4 regions of the Paenibacillus sp. Dod16 genome follow, and region 1 is predicted to be linked to each of the others. Evidence: a T-box and tRNA genes for the amino acid it is inferred to sense, from the RefSeq annotation. Region 1 holds a T-box; the other regions hold tRNA genes.
The links. A T-box is a leader RNA that pairs with one kind of tRNA and senses whether it is charged. The one in region 1 lies ahead of leuS (leucine--tRNA ligase), so its partner is inferred to be a tRNA-Leu.

Region 1 (5,647 bases):
TGGGCGGGAGAAGGCGGTGGGGTCCTGATTAACCAGTCCCCGCATCAACTGGACCTCTGGCAGTGGACGACCGGCATGATGCCAAAGAGAATTCGTGCTTTTTGCGCTTTCGGCAAGTACCGGAACATCGAAGTTGAAGACGATGTGACGGCTTATGCGGAATACGAGAATGGGGCTACGGCCGTCTTCATTACGACAACGGGTGAAGCGCCCGGAACCAACCGATATGAAGTGACGGGGGACCGCGGAAAAATCGTCATCGAGGACGGCAAGCTTACCTTCTGGCGCCTCCGAGTGCCGGAGCCGGAATTCAATCGGCAGTATACCGGGGGATTCGGCGAACCGGAATGCTGGAAATGCGAGGTGCCGATCTCGGGGGATAATCCGCAGCATAGCGGCATTATCCAGAACTTTGCGGATGCTATTTTGCATGGAACGCCATTGATTGCCCCCGGTGAAGAGGGAATCCACGGATTGACGCTGTCGAATGCCATGCATCTGTCCACCTGGTCCGATAATTGGGTTGATCTCCCTCTTAACGAGGACCTGTATCACGAAATGCTGCAGGAACGGATCACACAATCTTCTGCTCAGAAAACGGTCAAGGAGATCGGGCCGGTGGATATGAGCAAGACGTTTGGAACCTACTAAATCACAATCAGGAGGCACGTGGTATGGACCGCAGTAATGGAATGCTGTATGCGCCGGTGGGCAAGGCCCAGCCGGTATGCAAGCCCGGAGAGTTTGTTTTTGGCGCTATGTCGCTAGAGCATGGACATATATACGGTATGTGTAACGGATTGATCGAGGCAGGGGCGACGCTAAAGTGGGTGTATGACCCAGATCCCGCGAAGGTTGCGGCTTTTTGCAAGGCTTATCCAAGTGTAACCGTTGCCTCGTCCGAGTCACAGGTGCTTCAGGATGCGGAAGTGCGTCTGGTAGCGGCTGCCGCCATTCCTTCGGAACGATGCGAGCTTGGCCTGAAGGTCATGTCGCACGGCAAGGATTACTTTACGGATAAGACGCCTTTCACGACGCTGGAGCAGGTGAACGCTGCTCGCACGAAAGCCGAGGAGACAGGCAAGAAGTACATGGTGTATTACAGTGAACGGCTGCATGTGGAAAGTGCCGTCCATGCCGGGAAGCTGATCCAGGACGGGGCGATCGGGCGAGTGGTGCAAGTGATGGGAACAGGGCCGCACCGTTTAAACGCATCCTCCCGTCCGGACTGGTTTTTCCGTCATCAACAGTACGGGGGGATTCTGTGTGACATCGGCTCCCACCAGATTGAACAATTTTTGTTTTTTGCGGGCTGCCGTGATGCCAAGGTGCTCAGCAGCAAGATAGGGAATTATGCGAATCCGGATTACCCGGAGCTGGAGGATTTCGGAGATGCAACGCTTGTGGGAGACAACGGGGCCACGAATTATTTCCGAGTCGACTGGCTGACACCCGGGGGCCTTGGCACCTGGGGCGACGGAAGAACCTTTATTCTGGGGACGGAAGGATACATCGAGCTTCGCAAATACATCGATATCGCCAGGCATCCGCAGGGTGATCATCTGTACCTGGTTAATGGCGAGGGAGAATTTCATATGGAGCTTCAAGGCAAGGTGGGCTATCCATTCTTCGGGGAGCTTATCCTGGATTGTCTGGAACGCACGGAGCATGCCATGTCCCAGGAGCATGCCTTCAAAGCCGGAGAATTGTGCGTCATCGCCCAAAATGAGGCCGTGCGCATTCCATAAAATCATTTATAATAGAGAAAACCCCGTTACGTTGTGGGTTATATAACTCCAAAATCGCTAAAGGGGCGATTCTCTAGATGACCTCATCTGTCGATATGATGCCAGGTTTTGACCGCATGCAGCTGCAAGCGCCGTTTGATCTGACCTATTACAATGAACAGCCGCTGTCGGGAGGGCAGTTTCACTCGCATGCTTTTTATGAAATTTATTATTTCCATGAAGGACGCTGCACTTATTTGATCGGCGATTCCGTTTTCACCCTGAAACCGGGGGATCTGCTCCTGATGAACGGGCTTACGCTCCATTGTCCGAATGTTGAGCCCGATTCCAGATACGTCAGAAGCATTCTGCATTTCGATCCGGCCTGGATCTGCAAAGGGCTTTCGGAGACGGCCAAATCGATATTGCTGGATCCCTTCGAATCGCTGCGAAATCATCGCATGACACTGACAGGGACCAATCGGGACGAATTCGAAGGCATGTTGGCCGATATACATCGCCTCTCGGCATCCACGGCCGGTTTTCGCCAGGAACGGATGACCTTGCGTATTCAGGAGATGATGTACGTCATCGCGGACTGGTGCCAGGACGCTGTACAGGATCAGGACTCCATCTCCGAGAAAGAGCGGCATGTCCAGCATGTCGTATCGTTCGTCGAGGAACATTATATGCAGGATCTGACGCTGGAGCAAATTGCCCGCGATATGCATATTACGAAACACTATTTATCCTCCTTGTTTAAGGAGGTTACCGGAACAACGGTGTTTAAATATTTGTATCACCGGCGGATTAACCAAGCTAAAATTTTGCTCAGGCTCCATCCGCATCTCAGCATCACGGAGATCAGCCAGGCGGCAGGTTTCAAGCATTTGGCTCATTTCAGCCGGATGTTTAAAGCCATGGTCGGGACGACGCCGGAATATTATCGCAGAAGCGGGGAAGAGCTTTCGTTGACTTGATTGGACTTTTTGGGTATAATAGCCACATTAAAACGGTAATATGAACGCGATGATGAGGATCAATCGTTCCACTTTCGATCATGCAGAGAGCCGGTGTCTGGTGAAAACCGGTTGACGATAGGAATGAACTCGCCTCGGAGCAATGGTGTTAACCCGGCCGCTGTATTTCGGCAGATTCGGCCGCTGAAGCATCGTCGTCTCATCCGCGATAAGGATGCAAAGGGAGTGAAAGGCAAAGCATGCCTTTGGCTAACTAGGGTGGTACCACGGGAATCAAACCTCTCGTCCCTAGCGATCAGCGCTATGGATGATGAGGTTTTTTTGTTTTTTTGGGCAACGGCACAGGCCTTGCCTCTTGACTGTGAAGGAGGAGCAATGGAGTATGACGGACAATCAACCAACCGGCCACGGCTATCAGCCGCAGGCCATCGAACCGAAGTGGCAGCAATACTGGGATGAGAACAAAACCTTTAAAACGGAAGATTCATCATCCAAACCGAAATTTTATGCGCTGGATATGTTTCCGTATCCATCAGGAGCAGGCCTGCACGTAGGGCATCCGGAGGGGTACACGGCGACTGACATCGTGTCCCGTTACAAGCGGATGCGCGGATACAACGTGCTTCATCCGATGGGATGGGACGCCTTCGGTCTGCCAGCGGAGCAGTATGCCATGGACACAGGCAAACATCCTCGCGAGTTTACTGTGCAGAATATCGATACGTTCCGCCGCCAGATCAAATCTCTGGGCTTCTCGTATGACTGGGACCGCGAGATCAGCACAACCGATCCGGAATATTATAAATGGACCCAGTGGATCTTTATCCAGCTTTATAAGCGCGGCCTTGCCTATGTGGCTGAAGTGCCGGTGAACTGGTGCGAAGCGCTCGGTACCGTGCTTGCGAACGAAGAGGTCATCGACGGCAAGAGCGAACGCGGGGGCCATCCGGTCGTACGTAAACCGATGCGCCAATGGATTCTGCGCATTACCGAATACGCGGATCGTCTCCTTGAAGATCTGGATGAACTGGACTGGAGCGAAAGCCTGAAGGATATGCAGCGCAACTGGATCGGCAAATCCACAGGCGCTGAGGTTCGTTTTGACATCGAAGGTTACGATGGTCATCTGGAGGTGTTCACGACCCGTCCGGATACGCTGTTCGGGGCAACCTACTGCGTTCTGGCGCCGGAGCATGACCTCGTAGATAAGATTACGTCAGCCGATCAGCGTGAAGCCGTCAAGGCTTATCAAGATCAAGCAGCACGTAAAAGCGACCTGGAGCGGACGGATCTGGCCAAGGATAAAACCGGTGTATTCACGGGTGCATACGCCATTAATCCGGTAAACGGCGCTAAAGTGCCGATCTGGATCGCGGATTATGTGCTTGCCGGCTATGGAACGGGTGCCATTATGGCGGTTCCGGGTCATGACAGCCGTGACTGGGAGTTTGCGAAGCAATTCGGTCTTCCGATTATTGAAGTCGTTCAGGGTGGAAATGTCGAGGAGGAAGCATACAGCGGCAGTGGCGCGCATGTGAATTCCGGCTTCCTGAACGGGTTGGACAATGAAGAGGCTATCCAGGCGATGAATGAATGGCTGGAGCAAGAGGGCAAGGGCAAGAAGAAGGTAACTTACCGTCTGCGCGACTGGCTGTTCAGCCGTCAACGCTACTGGGGTGAGCCGATTCCGATTCTGCATCTGGAAGACGGAACGATGAAGACCGTGCCTGAGGATCAGCTTCCATTGCTGCTGCCGGATGTGGATCAGATTAAACCATCCGGTACCGGCGAATCACCGCTGGCTAACGTTACGGAGTGGGTGGAAACGGTAGATCCCGAAACCGGCATGAAAGCCCGCCGCGAGACGAATACGATGCCGCAATGGGCAGGCAGCTGCTGGTATTACCTGCGTTATATCGATCCACGCAATAATGATGAATTGTGCTCCAAGGAGAAGCAGAAGGAATGGCTGCCGGTTGACCTGTACATCGGTGGTGTGGAGCATGCGGTGCTTCATTTGCTGTATGCTCGCTTCTGGCACAAAGTATTGTATGACCTGGGCGTTGTCGATACGAAGGAGCCTTTCCAGAAGCTGGTCAATCAGGGTATGATCCTGGGCAACAATAATGAAAAAATGAGTAAATCCCGCGGCAATGTCATCAATCCGGATGATATTGTTAACGAATACGGAGCCGACACGCTGCGTGTGTACGAGATGTTCATGGGGCCGCTGGAAGCAACCAAGCCATGGAACACCAACGGCGTTGAAGGAACGTTTCGTTTCCTCTCCCGCGTATGGCGCCTGTTTATCGGGGACGACGGTCAATTGAACCCTAAAATCGTGGAAGGCGAGGGTACGGATGATTTCAGACGTACACTGCACAAAACGATTAAGAAAGTGACCGAAGACTTTGAACATATGCGCTTTAACACAGCGATCAGCCAGCTGATGGTATTCATCAACGAGGGATACAAGACGGAAGAGCTTCCGCGCAAAGCGATGGAGAACTTCGTGCAGCTGCTTTCCCCGCTGGCCCCTCACCTGGCTGAAGAGCTGTGGAGCCGTTTAGGCTACACGGAGAGCGTAACCTACGTGCCATGGCCGGAGTATGACGAGGCTTGGACTGTAGAGGCCGAAGTGGAGATTGTCGTTCAAGTTAACGGCAAAATCGTAGAACGTGCCAAAATCTCGAAAGACATGGACCAAGAAGCCATGCAACAACATAGCCTCTCCCTTCCGAATGTCAAGCAGGCGCTGGAAGGAAAGAGTATTCGCAAAGTCATTGCCGTACCGGGCAAACTGGTCAATATCGTGGCCGGTTAATCGTAAAACCGAAGGCAGCATCCAGTTTTGCCAAATCCTCCTCATACTTGTCGTGTGTGGTTTGGATCAATTGGTAGAACAATCCGTTCAGGTTAGAATCCAGCAGTGCCAAAGCC
Region 2 (5,647 bases), on a different contig from region 1:
TGGTTGCCGCGGAAGGACAAAAGTCAGAAGACGTGGTTGCTGTACTAACGCCTATTGGAAAGATTACGGCTTTCGCGCTTGTACAGAAGATTGAGTTAACCTCAAGACAGTTAAGCGAGAACTTCCGTGTAGAAGTAGACGATGTCATTCGGGATCTGCTAGTTCCCGGTGGCGGACCTGTCATTAACGGCGTCATGATCGAAGGAGATGTCCAGCAAGCCGTAAAGAAATCCAATCTAGAAAGCTCGGAGAGTGCAGGTCTGGGTGTTATTTCCAATCTGGCTATTTTTAAGGGAGACAAGCTTAAAGATTGGATGACCAGGGAAGAGAGCAGGGGAACCGTGTGGATCAAAAATAAAATGCATACAACGCCATTAAATATAAGCCTTGAACATGGACAAGGCGAAATTGCATTGGATGTCATGCGATCGAAGACCCGGCTGGAAGTGAAATTTATAGAACCGCTTCAACCCGTTATCCACATATTCGTTGAGCCTAACTTCTCGATCCGGGAAGTGATGAGCGACATCGACCTGAGAAATCCGCATTCGATGAAGACGCTCGAAGCAGCTGCTAATAAAGAGGTGGGTCGCATTCTGAAACTAGCCGTGAAGAAGTGTCAGGAAGCGAATAGTGATATCCTCGAATTCGGTCAAACGGTAGAACGCGCCAGACCAGAAGCCTGGCACAAAATGAAGGGTCGATGGGATGTCATCTTTCCGCAATTGGAAGTGGAATATCATGTGAAATCGGTTGTGCGTAACTCTCAGATGAAAGATCGTTCCTTTAAATACAACATGAACACCGAATAAAGGGGAGCTTAAAGGTGAAGGTGAAAATCAGTCCGCTGCAGTTCTTCTCGTTGCTGGTTCTATTTCAGTTCGGAACGACGCTTGTCGTGAACATGGGACTGCAGGCCGGTAAGGATTCCTGGATTGGGCTGCTGATTGGCATGGTGATCGGGGCGATGATGTATTCGCTGAATGCTTATTTGTACACCATGTTTCCTGATCATCTGCCTACGGTTTATTATCGAATATTGCTTGGGAAATATTTAGGGGGATTGGTGGGAGTATCTTACTGCGTGTTTTACCTGTATACAGGCTCCAGAGATATCGTAGATGGAGGGTTGTTGGTAATGGCATCGGCAGCCCTTAAGGAGACCCCGCTCCTCATTGTCAATTTGATCATGGTGATGACCGTCGCTTTTGTGCTGCATCAAGGATTGGAGGTGCTTGGGCGCACCGCTTTGATTTTCTTGGCGATTGTTCTGCTGATCAGCGTATTCAGCGCTCTGGTTATCGTATTTTCCGCGATCGTGGAAGTCGATCGCCTGCTACCCGTCCTTGGCAACGGCATGCAACCGATCATTGAATCTGTATTGAAAAAAAATATGCATTTTCCGTATGGTGAGCTGATTGTTGCTACGGTCCTCCTTCCACATCTGAGCCGGCAGAAGAGCGGGATTAAGGCAGGGTATTTGGCTATTTTATTCAGCGGAATGATACTGGCGCTAACCTCTGCCGTTACCATTTCCGTCCTTGGCGAGAATATTACGGAGCGTTCGGTTTTTCCTCTGCTGACGATGGTCGGAAAAGCCAATATTTCGGAGTTCATTGAGCGGACGGAAATTTTGATCGTGATGGTTCTGATTATTGGTGTGTTTTTTAAAATAAGTCTGTATTATTATGCCGCATTGATCTCTGCATCCGAGCTGTTCAACATTCCCTTTCAAAAATTGATTTATCCTTTCGCTTTAATCATGCTCGGGAACTCGATGATTCTCTCCCGTTCGTATAGCGAGCATCTCATGAAAGGAAGCCAGCACCTATATATGGTTCTCCCTATATTTTCAATCGCTGTACCTTTGGTGCTTGTCGTGATCGGTTTGATTCGCAGAGCAAGCTCCAAGGGAAAGACAAAGTCCGACTCTAGCTCCGGTTCATGAACCATGTCCCGCGTTTCCAGGGCTTTGGCTTGAATCACGGGGCTTTTTATTTTTGAATGCTCGGTAACAATCAGGAAGGATCAGGAGGCATAGCAGCACCGTAACCGTCAGCTTCTCTACGATGGAGAATAGAGTGAACTGCCAATTGATCATAAAGTTGTACCATGGGAACCCGAACAGACAATCTGTAAGCACGGTATAAGACAGACAGAGAGTACCTAACAGCAGGGTGATCGCATATTTTTTGATATACATCGTTACTTCCTCGCATTTCCTATGGTTTATGACTTGCCAATCCATGACAATGTTGTATTAGTATGAAGGGTTTATTCAATAAACATACAAAGGAGAGTTGTATCCAATCGAACCAAGCGTTGAAAAGGGGCGTATATGAACCGACAGGAACAGAAGAATAGCAAAATGCCGTTTATGGATGGGCCTAAGGGTTATAGATCTTTTATAATGGAAATGGATAGTGAAGTTTAGCTTAGGGAGGGAGAGCTTGTGATGAAGAAACGTCAAGGCGTGAGAAGGCTGCTGGCCGGTATCATGACGGCAGTGATAGGGATAACCGGTTACATGTCATATGGACGAGAAGTTTGGGCTGCGGACACATCCTCAGGCAGACCTATCGAAGTTCGAGTGAATGGAGGTCGGCTTCTGCTGGAATCGCCTCCTTTTATTCATAACGGCAGGGTGATGGTGCCTTTCCGCGGCATTTCAAGATCGATGGGAGCCGAAGTTCGCTGGGATCAAGCCAAGCAGACGGCCATTGTGAGTAATGGTAAACATACGACAAGCTACACCGTGGGACAGAATCACGCCGTTAAGGACAGCAAAGCTGTAACTCTGGATGCCCCGCCTCTGCTCAAGGAGGGACGTGTTTATATCCCGCTCCGCTTCTCGGCAGAGGGTCTTGGAGGCAAGGTTGTCTGGAATAACCAGGTTAAAGAAGCGTTGATCTATCCGCTGCTCACACCGAAGGAGGCAGAAGCTGCCCTGTCCAAGAAGAGTAATCAGGCGATAACACTTTTGAAAAACAAGGATTTTGAGAAGCTTGCCGAGCTGGCTCATCCAAACGGGATTACCTTCTCCCCTTATGCGCATGTTGATCGGCAGAAGGATGTCACACTTAGCAAGCAGCAGCTGGGGAATGGATTTAACCACGACACCTTATACCGCTGGGGCGAGTATGATGGCAGCGGAGAACCGATCTCCATGAATTTTGAGAGCTATTATCATAAATTCGTCTATACCCTTGATTTTGCCGCTGCGCCATGGATCGGTTACAACCAATCCAAGAGCGAAGGAAATACGCTGAATAATGCAAGCAGCCAGTATAAGGCAGCTGTCATCGTCGAGTATTATTACGAAGGAGTTCATCCTGATTATGCGGGGATGGATTGGGAAAGCCTCCGGCTTGTATTTGAACAATATGGGGAGGATTGGGTGTTATCTGGCGTGATACATGATCAATGGACGATCTGAGAATAGACCTGTTCTGTCGAAACCATATGAAGTCTGATGGTTTCGACAATTTTTTTAAAAAATGCTTGCTTTTTAACTTTGTGCATTATATACTCTTAATTACGGTGATCAACTCGATCACGACTTACATAACATGCGGTCGTGGCGGAATTGGCAGACGCGCACGGTTCAGGTCCGTGTGGGCTAACCCCCGTGGAGGTTCGAGTCCTCTCGACCGCATCTATGAAGCAAAGCTGTTTTTCAAGTGAAATTTAACTTGAAGAACAGCTTTTTTCGTTCCTCTTCATGTGGAAATCGCGTTATACTAAACTGGAGGAACCGTTCAGCTTTAGGGTGAATGGAGTGGATTTATAATATTTGGCCTGTTAGCAGAAGTCACTGGCGGGTTATTTTGAATACAAGGGGTGTGATCCTGTGAGAAAACCTCGAAAAGGGCTGGGCTTTATTTTGTTGATGCTCGTAGCTGTGAGTTTGTCTGTTGGATGTCAACCATCGGATGAGGGGTATGTGGCTGAGCGATCGGTGGAAGCTTCGAAGGAGGATACTCAGAAGACAGAGCTCTCTTCCGGATCAGAAGATCATTTAGGTGGAGGGAGCGACGCCGCAGGAAGCGGTGCGGTCGCAGAACAGAATGATACGGACGTTGCTCCAGATAATCAGGCCGCTGAACCCGATGTGGATTTAGCAGATGTGACGGCGGTCCGGCACATTAATCATAGCTCGGGCTGGATTGGTGGAGAAGGCTGGATTGCTTTTAGTGATAACGGTGGCACGGAATGGGAGGTTCAGGCTCAGCCAAAAGGCACCGTACGCCAAATCTTTGCACTGAATGGCAAGCAGGCCTGGACTGTGATGGAGAATAACGATCTGTACCGCACAACGGATGGCGGTGAGACGTGGATTCGGATTGGAAGCACGCCGAATGCCGGATTTCTTCATTTCATTTCGCCTGAAACAGGATTCAGCGGGCAAGCCAAAACCGAGGACGGGGGCCAAACCTGGAGCAACCTGGATATACCGGATACGACCGCCAGCAGTCCTGCCACGGGAGCTATCACCGATGAAGCTGAAGGAGCTCCCAAGAACGAAGAGGCTGTTTCAGGATCGTTGTATGTTGTTAACACGAAACCCCATAACTGATTCATAACAAAGAAGACCGGAGCTCTCCGGTCTTCTTTTTGTGGTTATGCCTCCAATCTCAGCAAGAAAGAGGCAGAACGATAAACATCATATCGTTCATTAAGGCAGCTCTTTGAATATCATTCGTGAGCCCAGCCATAGACCAGCGGCAACTCCGAATAAGCCGAAGAGGGCCACCAGGACGATCAGATTAAAGGAGTGCCAACCAAGCAGGAATCCAATACCGCTTCCCATGGTTGTTCCGGTGAGCAATCCCAGTGCAGCGCCAATCTGCTTATGACGTAACCTCATACTCACTCACCTCAATTGTTGGATGATGCGAACGGAATGTTACTTGTATTCCCTGATCGTCTGGAAATATGCCATTACAGAAAACAAGCCCGGCTTAGCCGGATCGACCCGGCAAGCTGAGCATTGGTTGGAATCATAAGTATGGTTACGTTATAACAGCAGTTTTAATTATGAATTTTGCTTTAGTGCGCAATCTGCAAATAGAACAGATTTAGGGATCCGGAAGAACTGTTCCGCTTTTTCCTGGAACGCTGCGGATGGTACGGTGCCCTGGTGCAGCCATTTGCGGAATGTGCCGGGATGTACGCCGATCCAGCGGCTAACATCGCTTACCGACAAGTCATGAACCATGCACAGGCCTGTCAGAATCCGATTGCTAACGGGTGAGCGTGTCAGGGTGCGTTTCATGAAGCGGGAAGGTGCCGGCTGGCAGATTAAAGGTGACTTGTCCAGCAGTTCCTCCCTGAAGAGAATGTGACGGGGATAACCCAAATAGTCGCAGGCCCTCTCCAGGTTGTTTTTTCCGGGAACGCGTCCCTCATATACCCAGGCGCTGACACTACGGGAGGATACTCCCAGTTCCTCGGCCAATTGCGACAATTTGATATCGTTGGCCATAAGTACGGCTAGTAGGACGCGGTTGCGAATTTGGCAGCGGGTCGGCCGGCGAAAGCGCTTGACTCGCACACCTTTCCCCAAATATTTACGATTGATCAGGGACCACGCCTCAATGGAGTGTTTTTCTTGCTGCAGTTGTGTAGGCATAATTCCTCCGATTTT
Region 3 (5,647 bases), on a different contig from region 1:
CGATGAGCTTCGGCTCTCCGGCGAATTGGTCCGGGTTGTCCGGGACGGCTTGGAGACCAATGATATTATAGGCTTTGTTGTAGCCTGGGACCCGGAGCAGGTCATTATACGCCGCAGAAATCGGCGGGTCGTTAAACTGGATCGCCGTTACAGCTACCAGCTTAAAAAGGAACCAAGAGTAAGCCCGATCGAAGAGTAGGCATAGATCTCGAACTCGTCGGACAACTTAACCTCGCATCAAATTTTTGTGGAAGAGGTGCTTTAGGTTATGGAAATGTCCAATGACAAGGTCTCGGCTTACAAGAATGAAATTCTGAATTTGAAGCAGAGCATGCCGGAAATGGCAGAAGCGTATCATCAGTTCACAGGCGTTTGCTTTCAGGATGGCGAACTGGATGAGCGAACAAAGCAGCTGATCGCGCTCGGAATCGGACTGTTTGCCAATAATGAGCTGTGTACCTTCTATCATATGGAAGAAGCCCGTGCGAAGGGAGCCTCGGATGCTCAGATTATGGAGGCTGTAGCCGTGGCGTCTGCCGCCAGTGCGGGACATGCCCTCTCGCAGGGATTGACCCGCGTGCAGCATAATCTTCATTGATTCACGTGTCAGCGATAACCGTCTCAACCGGAACATTCATGTTCAGTGGGGAGACGGTTATTCTCTGTTTAAGGGCAGCGATTTAGCGGGCGTAAACAGCGGCAGGAGGATAGGCTTGCTCAGAGGACTCGGTCTCGGGCGAAACCAGCCCAAGGTAGGCTCGCATGCGGTCCATCATCTCCTCACGGAAGGATGGCCATAGAATGTTCATCGAACCAATGTAACCCCGACAAGCATATCGTGCCTGGATTCCTTCCTGGTTCTGTCCAATATCATACACCTTAATCGCCCGCTTGGTGAATTCCTGCTTCACCTCACGAAGAAGCACAGCAGCACGCTTGGCGCCATTCCCCACAACCTCTACATACAATTGAGGGCTCTTGAAGACACCGCTCTCTTGAATGATTCGGCAATCCCTTTCAAACACCTTATGAATGAACATCAGCAGCAGGTAACTCTTGATCAATGCACGTTCTTCCGTCGTAACAGCCGGTATGGCCATCAACATCACCGCCTTTATATAGAAAATGGTTATCGAACGGGAACTTATGTTCTTATTTTAACCGAAAAACAGGTTTTTAATCAAGTTCAAAAAAAGTGTTGACTCAATTCGTGCAGCGTGATATTATATATCTTGTCGCCGCTGATAAGGACTTGTCTCCTAAAAGCGATGAACATGATATGCGGTCGTGGCGGAATTGGCAGACGCGCACGGTTCAGGTCCGTGTGGGCTAACCCCCGTGGAGGTTCGAGTCCTCTCGACCGCATCCTTATAAAGAAGCTCGTAAACTTGCTTTTTAGCAGCTTACGAGCTTTTTTTGTGTTGAGATTTTAGATGGCGGGATGAAAGACTTTAACCAAAATAATGCGATGCCGTTGACAGCCAACCCGACAAGTTCAAAATTACCGCGGAGCTGCGGAGAAAGCAGCTGTGAGTAAGAAAGCCGACGATCCAACGGTGGCGGCAAGTTTCTGTGCCTGGGCTGTGCTAATACAATCACTCTTACATATTTACATACCTTTTCTCAAACAATACGGTTAGGTGTGATTAGCATGAACATGAATGGAAGGGGAGTAACCATGCGGAAGGCATTCAAAAAATTGGTTATCTTGCTGTGTACGATATGGATGATCGTGTACGGAGCACAGATCGGATATGGCGCAGGGGTGGCCTCTACCCCTGCTGCTGATCCTCCCAATCAGGAAACGGAAGAAATGCACGAAAAATCCGGACGCGGCAGGCCTGATCAGGAGGCGAAAGTTAATAAGCTGGCCGTCATCATTGATGATTTTGGCAATGATCAGAAAGGGACTCAGGAAATGCTGAGTCTTCCTGTTAAGATCACGGTGGCGGTAATGCCTTTCTTGCCAACAAGCGTGAAGGATGCCGAAGCTGCGCATCGGCAAGGGCATGACGTCATCATCCATATGCCCATGGAGCCGAAGCAAGGACGATCTTCCTGGCTCGGACCGGGTGCCATTCTAAGTTCACTAACCGATGAGGAGATTCGTGAACGGATGGAGGAGGCAATCGATTCGGTTCCTTATGCCGTTGGGATAAATAATCATATGGGCTCCAAGGTTACCGGGGATGAGCGGGTCATGTCCATTGTGCTTGATGTATGCAGGGAGAGAGGGTTGTTCTTCATCGACAGCAAGACAAACTACCATAGCGTGATTGGCAAACTGGCAGCGGAGAAGGGGATGCCGTCCATCGCCAACGATATATTCCTGGATGATGTTCATACCGTTCAGCACGTGAGCAAACAGCTCCTGACCGCGGTACAGCATGCGGAAGAGAGAACATCCTGCATTGCAATTGGCCATGTCGGCAAATATGGAACCCGGACGGCAGAAGCGCTGAAAGGAACCATTCCGAAACTGCAAGCCAAGGTGGAGTTTGTGGGTATCAGCGATCTGGTTAGGGAACGATCAAGCTGGCGGCCGAATCCGCTGTCAGCGTATTAGTGTCAGCAGCAGAACCGGAGTCGGTTTCGGCATGCCGTGAAGCAACCGGCGTTAAAAAGATTATCCGACAAAGGTCCGCCCCTATCTTGAAGAGCCAAAAAAAATAATAGCCTTCCAGACAAGGATCCGGTGATTCCAATCCCTGTATGGAAGGCTGTACATATGTGGAGGCTGCATTTATTCATCGGCTGCGGAGATCGATGCTAGGCGTCTTAATAGATATGGCTGAGAACCCTATATAAGCAAAAAAAAAGCCCCAAATTACAGGGCCGTTAAATAACTGATAATCCCGTCGGCAATGGCTTCAGCGATCTGCATTTGACCGTTGCGGCCGGTTAATAATTTCCGGTCCTCCATATTGCTGAGAAAGCCGGTTTCGACGATGACGGCGGGTACTTGGGTTTGATTCAGCAGATAGTATGGTTTACCTACCATGATGTGATTGCTGCTGCGGTAAACCAGATTCAGCTGCTCCTGGATGGTGTCCGCAAGCAGGGTGCTGCGTCCCTCGGATTGATGCAGCACGATGCCTCCGCGCTTGGACGAGTTCTTTCCCCAATTCACATGAATGCTGACCACCAGCTTGGTCGGGATTTCACTGCTAAGCTGCTTGCGCTGCGACAGATCGCGGCGATGTCTCGAGGAGCTTCGATGCCAGCGATTGTCATCGCTAAGCGCGTAATCGGCATCGCGGTTCAGTACGGCATGATAGCCTTCCTTGCGAAGCAGCATGAACAGTCTGCGTGAAATGGCCAGGTTGACATCTTTTTCTAGAATGTTACCATACGACGTTCCTCCATCGATTCCGCCATGACCCACATCGATCAGAATGACATCATGGGCAAAAGGGTGCAGCTGCCTTAGTTTTGACTGGTCGATTTCCTGACCTGAAGAGTGGGTGGATTCCGGCGTTTCGGTCAGAAGCCGGGTTGTCGAAATTGGACTTTTATGAACGGCATGCGCGGGACGCGTCATGGCTTGCTCCTTCACTGGATATGCTTCCATAACAGAACTCGGGAGTGCCAGTGTAAAGAGAAGCATCCATACCCCTGCTGTCTTAATCATGATGGCTCCCTTCTTTCACGTAAAAATTTCGGCTTTTTTAGAATGTGCATATGGCGGAAAAATCATGCTGTTCAAGTGCGAGCGTCTAGAATTGATCGAAATGGAGCAAACTGATACTGGGATGTGGATAAACCAAAAGGAGTTGATTCGTATGGCTAGCGGCGATGAATTGATCAAGTACATTACCGAGCGCGTGGTTCATTTTATAGATACGCCTAAGGACGTTCGGCGCCAGGCGAAGGTGAAGGAATCCTGGACCACAAGGTGGTTCGGCATGATTCCGTTCTCCATGTCGCTATGGAAAGAGGATGTAACCACCAAGCGCAAAAAAAAGACGAAGTAACAGCTAATGGTTCATACATGAAATCGTTTTTTGTACATCATGCGCATTGCCTCCTACGCGCACGATGTCAGGCACGGAGTAAGCATGCTTCTGGATGGCTTCGACCCTTGTGAGTGCTGAGTGCACACTTATAAACCGTTTTGAAATAAAGGACGCTGCCCGTTAAGAGGCAGCGTCCTTTTGTCAGTCATGTTATACGGCATGGGAAAACCCGTATTATTCCGGCTGGGCATAAAATTGCCCTTGTCTGACTAAACGGGATGCCGGAAGGAAACGGAGGGTGTCTGTATTCCGCAAGGGAACCGAAACATAAAGCGCAGCCGGGTTCTCCTGATTCTCCGAGGACCATCGATGCCAGCCCGTTAAGTTAAAAGGCGCGCCGTAGGCGGCATTGCCTTTTGCGGACTTAAATATCAGGGTGGAGTGCTCCTTAAGTAAATTCCGCAGATCGGCGCTGCTTCGGGCTGTGAGATTTCCAGTGGTCAGCCACAGCAGATTATCGTAAGGATCCACGGAGTCGCCGGTTGTGATGGAGGGCGTTCCGGCAAACCAATGATTGGATTTGGATGAAGTCACGAGTCCTTTGGCTGTTGCAGGCAGCGATACGGATACCAGGTTGGTCGTTGAATGAGTCTGCTGGGGCTCATCCGGTAGGGCTTCACTATTTAGTGCATTAAAATAAACCGGCTTCTTGCCGGGCAGCTGGACCTGCCAGACAGGGGACACGTCATACAGCTTGCGCACGGTGCTGCCTTGAGGCAATGACCCTCCAGCCTTCACAAGGCCTTCCGCAGCGAGCCGCTCTTTCAGCGGCGCTTGGCTGTAGGGAAGGGTCGAGCCGATCCCGTATTCACTCAGGATATATCCGCCGTCTTCTCCTGCACTGATAATCATGTATCCTTGCGGCAGTCCTTCATCGGAAATCGTGACTAACCAGCCGTGCGTGCCCGGACCGAGCGGTGTAAACTCGAGTGTTGCTTCGTCCCATGTCGTAAATGGCGCATGGGCCGATAATTGAGCGACAGTCTCCTCGGCAAAGTCCATCAAATTCCCAGGAACCTGAGCTACAGCTTTGTTCTGACTAACCCCTGAAACGCCTGATGTGTGATGATCCGCAGTAAACGGAGTGCCAGTCAGACTAAGGCTGTTCGCAGAATTGGAAACGTCGGCCTGGCTTGCTGCAGCCAAGCTTGCCTGCGGCTGGACCGTGCTGAACCAGAGGATAGTCGTTACAATGATGGAAACAGACAACATTCGATATCGGCTGTTCTGCTTGTTATCGGCTGATTGGGGCTTGAAGTTCTTGCAATCCTTGACATCATGGTTATGAAGTTCCATGTTCCAACGCTTCAAATCATTAACCGCCTTTCCTTGGCCCTACGCGCCGTGGATGTGTTGGAATCATCATATCGGACAAGCTCTGCAAAGGCTGTTGCAAGCTGTCGCGGTAGGAGAAGGGAGAATGGTTCTTTTTTTGCCTGCTTTTGTAGAGGAGCGTCATAATGACGCACCCACAGGCGAACACAGATGAAATAGACCGCAGGTTATGACGGACAAGCTCACTTTCGGCTCGTACTGCCACTGCATTTCGGACCGGCGGTTCTTATATTGCTCCTCGATGAGCGCTTTTTTCTCTTCGTCCTGCTCCTTGAGCAGGTCCTCGTAATAGCTGT
Region 4 (5,647 bases), on a different contig from region 1:
ATTTCAGTCTGACCAACGGGACGTTTGATATGTCCATCAAGGAAGTATTTCAAACTTTGCTCCGCATGAATCCCAATTCGGATTTCGATCTCGTTGTGTTCGAATTCAGGCTGCCTCGTATTGTGCTTGGCGCTCTCGTCGGCTTTGCGCTGGGTATGGCCGGTGCAGTTATCCAGGGGGTTACCCGCAACGGTCTTGCGGATCCGGGCATTCTCGGCATCAATGCAGGCGCAGGCATGGCGGTTGTGTTGTTTATGTTCCTGCTGCAAGGGCAGATCACGATGACCGGCTGGTTCGGGGTTATGATGATGCCGATGTTCGGTATCGCTGGCGGTTTGGCGGCAACTACGGCCATATTTATGTTCGCCAGAGAAAACGGAAAGCTGGATCCGCAGCGGCTAATTCTTGTGGGGATTGCGATTGCATCCGGTTTTGGTGCTATTACGATGTTCCTCTCGCTGAAAATGAATCCATCGGATTATGAGATGGCTGTAGCTTGGCTGGCCGGCAGCCTTCACAGCGCTAACTGGAAGTTCGTGGTCACGATGCTTCCTTGGCTCATCATGCTGCCGCCTGTCATTTGGCTCCGCTCTCAAGTGCTCGATTTGTTCCAGCTGGGCGAGGAAAGCGTGAAGAGTGTCGGGGTAACCGTTGAACGGGAGAAAAATGTATTGCTTCTATGCAGCATCGGTTTGGTCAGCGCGAGCGTTGCCGTATCCGGCAGCATCGGGTTTGTCGGTCTGATCGCTCCGCATCTGGCGAGGCAGCTGGTTGGACTGCGGCACAGGCATATCATCCCGATCAGCGGTATAGCAGGCATGGCGATTGTGGTCATAGGCGATTTCATCGGCAGAACGATATTCGCTCCGGCCGAGCTGGCTGCAGGCATTGTGGTGTCCGTGATTGGGGTTCCATATTTTATCTATCTATTAATTCGTATGCGAAAATAAAAGCAGCTTTCGGGAGGATCACATGAATCGTTATCAACAGCTGGTGGTTGAGGACAGGGAACTCACACTGTATTTGCCTCCTTCCTATCATGAGTCGGACCGTTCTTATCCTGTTGCCTACGTACAGGATCAAGGAGATATGTTCACGGACTGTCTCAATTATCTGAACCATCTGTTTGCAGCAGGACAACTCGTCGAGGTCATCCTGGTCGGGATTTCGTCAACAAATCGAAACCGTGAGTACACGCCTTGGCCGGCCGAGCCGCTGCTGGAGGGCAATCCGCCTTTCGGCGGGGAGGGCAGAGCTTATGTCGATGAGGTGGCGGATGTCATCAAGGCGTACATAGACAGACAGTACCGTACACTCGCAGCGCCCGAACATACAGCCATCATTGGTGGTTCCTTTGGCGGTTTGATCTCGATGTTCGCGGGGTATTGGCGTCCCGAGACCTTCGGACGGATCGGGATGCTGTCGGCTTCGTTATGGTATGACGGGGTTATGGGTTACATCAGGGAGCAGGGGGAATTGCCTGCCGGGCTGAGGGTATATATGTCCGTTGGACAGTTGGAAGGCGCATATAAGAACAATGCGCAGAAACATATGTATCCGAATAACGTCGAGGCGCATCGATTCTGGATCGAACAAGGGGGGAGCCTCGAGCGGCTCCAACTGGCGGTAGATCCTGATGGGACCCATGATCCCATTTTTATGGCCAGAAGATTTCCGGATGCGTTGCGGTGGTTGTTCGTCAAGGAAGAATATGACCAAGAATCTGAGATTGTGCGAGCTAACTGCAATTACCACGAAAAGGATCCTCTGTTTTGCATACCGGGAACGGTGACATGGTCCATGCAATCCGACGTCACAGGCCGCGAATACCGTATTTTCATTGCCGAACCGATGGGACCACCACCTGAAGGCGGTTATCCTGTATTATATTCGCTGGATGCCAATGCGACCTTCGGAACGCTTGCGGAGGCAATCCGACTGCAATCCCGGACCCCCCGCGGCATTCCCTCGGCGCTTATTGTCGGGATCGGCTTTGATAGTGACAGTCCGATCGTGAGCAGCGAGCGTTTTTACAACTTTACTGAATATGCTGAAGACCATGAATTGCCGGTCCGCCCTAACGGATTGGATTGGCCGGAAACAGGCGGCGTCGAAGCATTCCTTATGTTCATCGAGTTTCAGCTGAAGCCGGCCGTGGAGCGGCAATACGCGGTGAATCGTTCGAAGCAGGCGCTGTTCGGGCACTCGCTCGGTGGTTTTTTCACCTTGTATACATTATTCACCAGACCTGAGACCTTTTCGCGGTATATTGCGGCTTGTCCCTCGGTGTGGTGGAAGAACTACGCGCTGTACAAACGGTGGGAAGAGGGGAAGCTCCGTTTACAACAGAGCGGACAGCGTAAAGAGCTGCGTCTGTATGTTGGAGCTGAGGAGAAGCCGTCCATGGTTCAAGACGCCAGGGAACTCTATGCATTCCTCAAAGGGCATGATGAGGTGCTGGAGACTACGTTCCATGAAATTGAGGGAGAAGGCCACGTCTCGGTGCTGCCTGCTCTGATAAGCCCTCTGCTTCGTTTTGTGAACGCGTAATGAGAATAATGCCTTAATAATGCCTTAAGCATGAATAAGCATGAATAAGCAGCCTCATATCCAGGGATAAAGCCGGATGATGAAGCTGCTTATTCTGCGTTGCTGTGTATAGGCAGAGAGTTAATCGTGTATCTCCGGATCATCAAGGATGGAAGAGTACTTCGGGTATAATCTGCGAATGCAATCCGGACAGATATCGTGGGTAAATTCAATGGGGAGGCGGCTCTCCAAATAGCTCTCCACAGGCTCCCACTCTTCCGCGTGGTGAACGTGTTTGCATACGGCGCAGATGGGAATATGCCCGGGAAGGGGAAAGCTGTGAGCCAGCGCTTGTTCCAGCAGCAGCTCCTTGCGTTTGAACTTCGTAATATCCGTAAATGATATCATAGCTCCGTGAATACGGCTGTCCTTGTTGATAAGCAGCGGCAGTACCTCACATAAAACCCAATTCTCTTGGCCGTTCCATTGTACGGCATATTCAAAGGAATAATCAGATTGCTTCCCCAACATAACATCTCTTACGGAGGGCAAATCCAACTCACGGAAAAAGTGACCAAATGAAGCCAGACTCAGGGACTTGGAAGCGAGATTAAAAAAAGATGCCCCCTGCCATCCAAACTCAGGGGAAACACCATATCTTCCGGCCATGGTAATGAGTGGATCGTTAATTTTGTCTATGATGCCATCCGGCGTAATGATCATCAATCCTTTGTTCAAGGAATGAACCGCATTATTCCAGGATGTGATCATGGTATCGTAGGGCAAATGACTCGCTCCTCATACTGAATAGACTCATGAGTAAAAGATACAACGATCCATGAGTACTATGGTATAATTTAGGCAATATATATTTGATTATACACGTAAATAAGTGGTTTTGCAAGAGAAAAATACGTACATAAGTAATTTTCTTTCAAAGAGAACTAGGAAGGCGGTTGTTTGATGCAGTCTATTTACCAACGAATCGAACATCTCATAGAAAGCCGAGGTATGACCAAGAAGGCGTTTTGTGAAACCCTCGGGATCAGCACAGGAAATTTTGGTGATTGGAAGAGGGGGAAAACAACGCCGAGTACAAATAAATTGATTGAGATTGCTGCATTCTTTTCCGTAAGCTTGGATTGGTTGATTATTGGCAAGGGCAACCCTACCCGCGTCAATGAAGCGCGTGGGGAGTACGAAGTGGACCCGGAATCATCCGATCTTCCCATCATGTCCGGATTGGCAGAGAATGAGAAGGAGTTTATCCGGGAATACATCGAGTTTTCGGCATACCGGAAGGAAAAACGAAACGATAAGACCTAGCTGCTCATGCGTCTAAGCGACCCCCCATAATTTGGATCTTTACTTTTGTGTGACGGAACAGTATAATAGGGAATGTTCGCTACAGAACATCCCTTATAACATGCGGTAGTGGTGGAATGGCAGACACGCTATCTTGAGGGGGTAGTGGGTGTATACCCGTGGAGGTTCGAGTCCTCTCTACCGCATACTTTATGAAGAAGCTGTTTATCAAGAGGAATTCTTCCTTTGATAAACGGCTTTTTTGTTTGCTTGGCAAGCTGGGACATGCTGTTTCTTATGCGAGTTTGCCCAATTATCGTTTCAATTTGTGCTGCAAGTTTAAAGAGTACATGTAGAGACCATAATAGGGCATGAAGGAGATGAACGAGCATGAAACCATTATACACAGCAGATGTAAAAGTCATTGGAGGGCGTGAAGGCTCTGTTGAATCTACCGATGGGGTTCTTAATCACAAATTAAGCATGCCGAAGGAGCTTGGAGGACCGGGCGGTGACGGAACCAATCCGGAGCAGCTGTTTGCGGCCGGCTATGGCGCCTGTTACGAAAGCGCCCTGGCTCATATCGCCCGAAAAGAGGGCATCGAGCTCAAGGACGTCGTGATCCATTCTCAGGTCATGATCGGAAAGGACGATGGCGCTGACGGTTTTAAGCTTGCGGTGAAGCTGAAGATCGAAATGCCGGGAATCGAACGAAGCCAGGCGGAGGACCTCGCGAAGAAGGCGCATGCGTTCTGCCCTTATTCCAAGGCTACCCGAGGCAACATCGACGTGGAGTTAAGCGTAAGCTAACCATATAGGAATTCGGATGGTCCTCTGAAATGGAGGGCCATCCTTTTTTGTCGGCTTACGATGCGGAATATGAAACTTTTTACATGATACTCCGTATTTCAGTTAAAGCTATGAATTGGAAAGGGGCGCTTAAGATGAGTATTGAACAAATGATAGAGGAACGGTTTGTATGCAGCAAATGCGGAGGGAATCACTGCCAGACGAAAGAGGTCTCGATGTCAGGGGCCGGGCTGAGCAAGATGTTTGATATTCAGCACAATCATTTCCTATTTGTTTCCTGTACGAACTGCGGATATGTGGAAGTGTTCAACCCGGATATATTAGAAGGTAAAAAGAGGGGGCAGCTTGGCTCGATCCTGGATGTGTTCTTCGGTTGACATCACCCCTAAAATTCTTTAATATGACTAAGTACCAGAAAGTACAAACCAGTCATAGGGAATTTAAATAAAATAAACGGGTGATGAACATGCCATACAGACCGCAGATTGCAAATGTGACCACAGCTGGAAGCAATGAAAAAGAAGGGCTTTACGAATTCATTATCCACACGGCTGACGGAACGGATATTCGCGTATTCTATAACCGCTTCCCGGAATGGAAACTGACTGCGCTTAGCCGACTTGGGAAAGTACCTTGCCCGGTTTGTCGTAAGGATTTCATATGCAAATGCATGGAGAAATTCTCGAACGAATTCGACCAGCAGATGAAAGACGGCGAGTGGCTGAACAAAGCTGCTGAGTAATAAACCAATAAGCGTACTTGATCAAGCGTAGGAGAGGGCTCCTGCGTTTTTTCTTGTTTTAGGCCTGAAGGGAGCCAGGAAATATATGAAGGATCGTGCAACCGATAATCATGAGGACTATGCGATTGTGCTGATTGATGGTGTGTGCCATTTGTGCCAGGGTCTGACGCAGTTCATTATCAAGAGAGATCCTGCCGGTGCCTTTCGCTTCGCTTCGCTGCAGTCCGAGATTGGGCAGGAGCTGTTGAGGCAGGGAGGGCT

Region 2: it encodes a tRNA-Leu, which carries the amino acid that the T-box ahead of leuS (leucine--tRNA ligase) is inferred to sense. The anticodon was not compared.
Region 3: it encodes a tRNA-Leu, which carries the amino acid that the T-box ahead of leuS (leucine--tRNA ligase) is inferred to sense. The anticodon was not compared.
Region 4: it encodes a tRNA-Leu, which carries the amino acid that the T-box ahead of leuS (leucine--tRNA ligase) is inferred to sense. The anticodon was not compared.

Annotation. Positions count from the first base shown of each region.
Region 1 covers NZ_JBNDYG010000013.1:88,829-94,475, forward strand. Annotated here, with positions in the region: gene ACPV3A_RS12430 (Gfo/Idh/MocA family protein) at 1-651, shown strand, start outside; gene ACPV3A_RS12435 (Gfo/Idh/MocA family protein) at 675-1,748, shown strand; gene ACPV3A_RS12440 (AraC family transcriptional regulator) at 1,826-2,707, shown strand; T-box leader at 2,748-3,000, shown strand; gene leuS (leucine--tRNA ligase) at 3,090-5,531, shown strand; gene comER (late competence protein ComER) at 5,512-5,647, opposite strand, start outside.
Region 2 covers NZ_JBNDYG010000003.1:163,416-169,062, reverse strand. Annotated here, with positions in the region: gene ACPV3A_RS02850 (Ger(x)C family spore germination protein) at 1-812, shown strand, start outside; gene ACPV3A_RS02845 (GerAB/ArcD/ProY family transporter) at 827-1,948, shown strand; gene ACPV3A_RS02840 (hypothetical protein) at 1,943-2,203, opposite strand; gene ACPV3A_RS02835 (copper amine oxidase N-terminal domain-containing protein) at 2,456-3,436, shown strand; tRNA gene ACPV3A_RS02830 (tRNA-Leu) at 3,572-3,655, shown strand; gene ACPV3A_RS02825 (WD40/YVTN/BNR-like repeat-containing protein) at 3,851-4,576, shown strand; gene ACPV3A_RS02820 (hypothetical protein) at 4,676-4,867, opposite strand; gene ACPV3A_RS02815 (helix-turn-helix domain-containing protein) at 5,036-5,632, opposite strand.
Region 3 covers NZ_JBNDYG010000003.1:67,851-73,497, reverse strand. Annotated here, with positions in the region: gene ACPV3A_RS02385 (hypothetical protein) at 1-199, shown strand, start outside; gene ACPV3A_RS02380 (carboxymuconolactone decarboxylase family protein) at 269-598, shown strand; gene ACPV3A_RS02375 (hypothetical protein) at 681-1,100, opposite strand; tRNA gene ACPV3A_RS02370 (tRNA-Leu) at 1,282-1,365, shown strand; gene ACPV3A_RS02365 (divergent polysaccharide deacetylase family protein) at 1,679-2,566, shown strand; gene ACPV3A_RS02360 (N-acetylmuramoyl-L-alanine amidase) at 2,828-3,631, opposite strand; gene ACPV3A_RS02355 (YqzE family protein) at 3,783-3,974, shown strand; gene ACPV3A_RS02350 (hypothetical protein) at 4,191-5,327, opposite strand; gene ACPV3A_RS02345 (YqhG family protein) at 5,472-5,647, opposite strand, start outside.
Region 4 covers NZ_JBNDYG010000006.1:127,715-133,361, forward strand. Annotated here, with positions in the region: gene ACPV3A_RS07715 (FecCD family ABC transporter permease) at 1-950, shown strand, start outside; gene ACPV3A_RS07720 (alpha/beta hydrolase) at 973-2,550, shown strand; gene ACPV3A_RS07725 (PAS domain-containing protein) at 2,671-3,315, opposite strand; gene ACPV3A_RS07730 (helix-turn-helix domain-containing protein) at 3,493-3,855, shown strand; tRNA gene ACPV3A_RS07735 (tRNA-Leu) at 3,958-4,040, shown strand; gene ACPV3A_RS07740 (organic hydroperoxide resistance protein) at 4,225-4,644, shown strand; gene ACPV3A_RS07745 (zinc ribbon domain-containing protein) at 4,779-5,021, shown strand; gene ACPV3A_RS07750 (hypothetical protein) at 5,111-5,386, shown strand; gene ACPV3A_RS07755 (thiol-disulfide oxidoreductase DCC family protein) at 5,472-5,647, shown strand, end outside.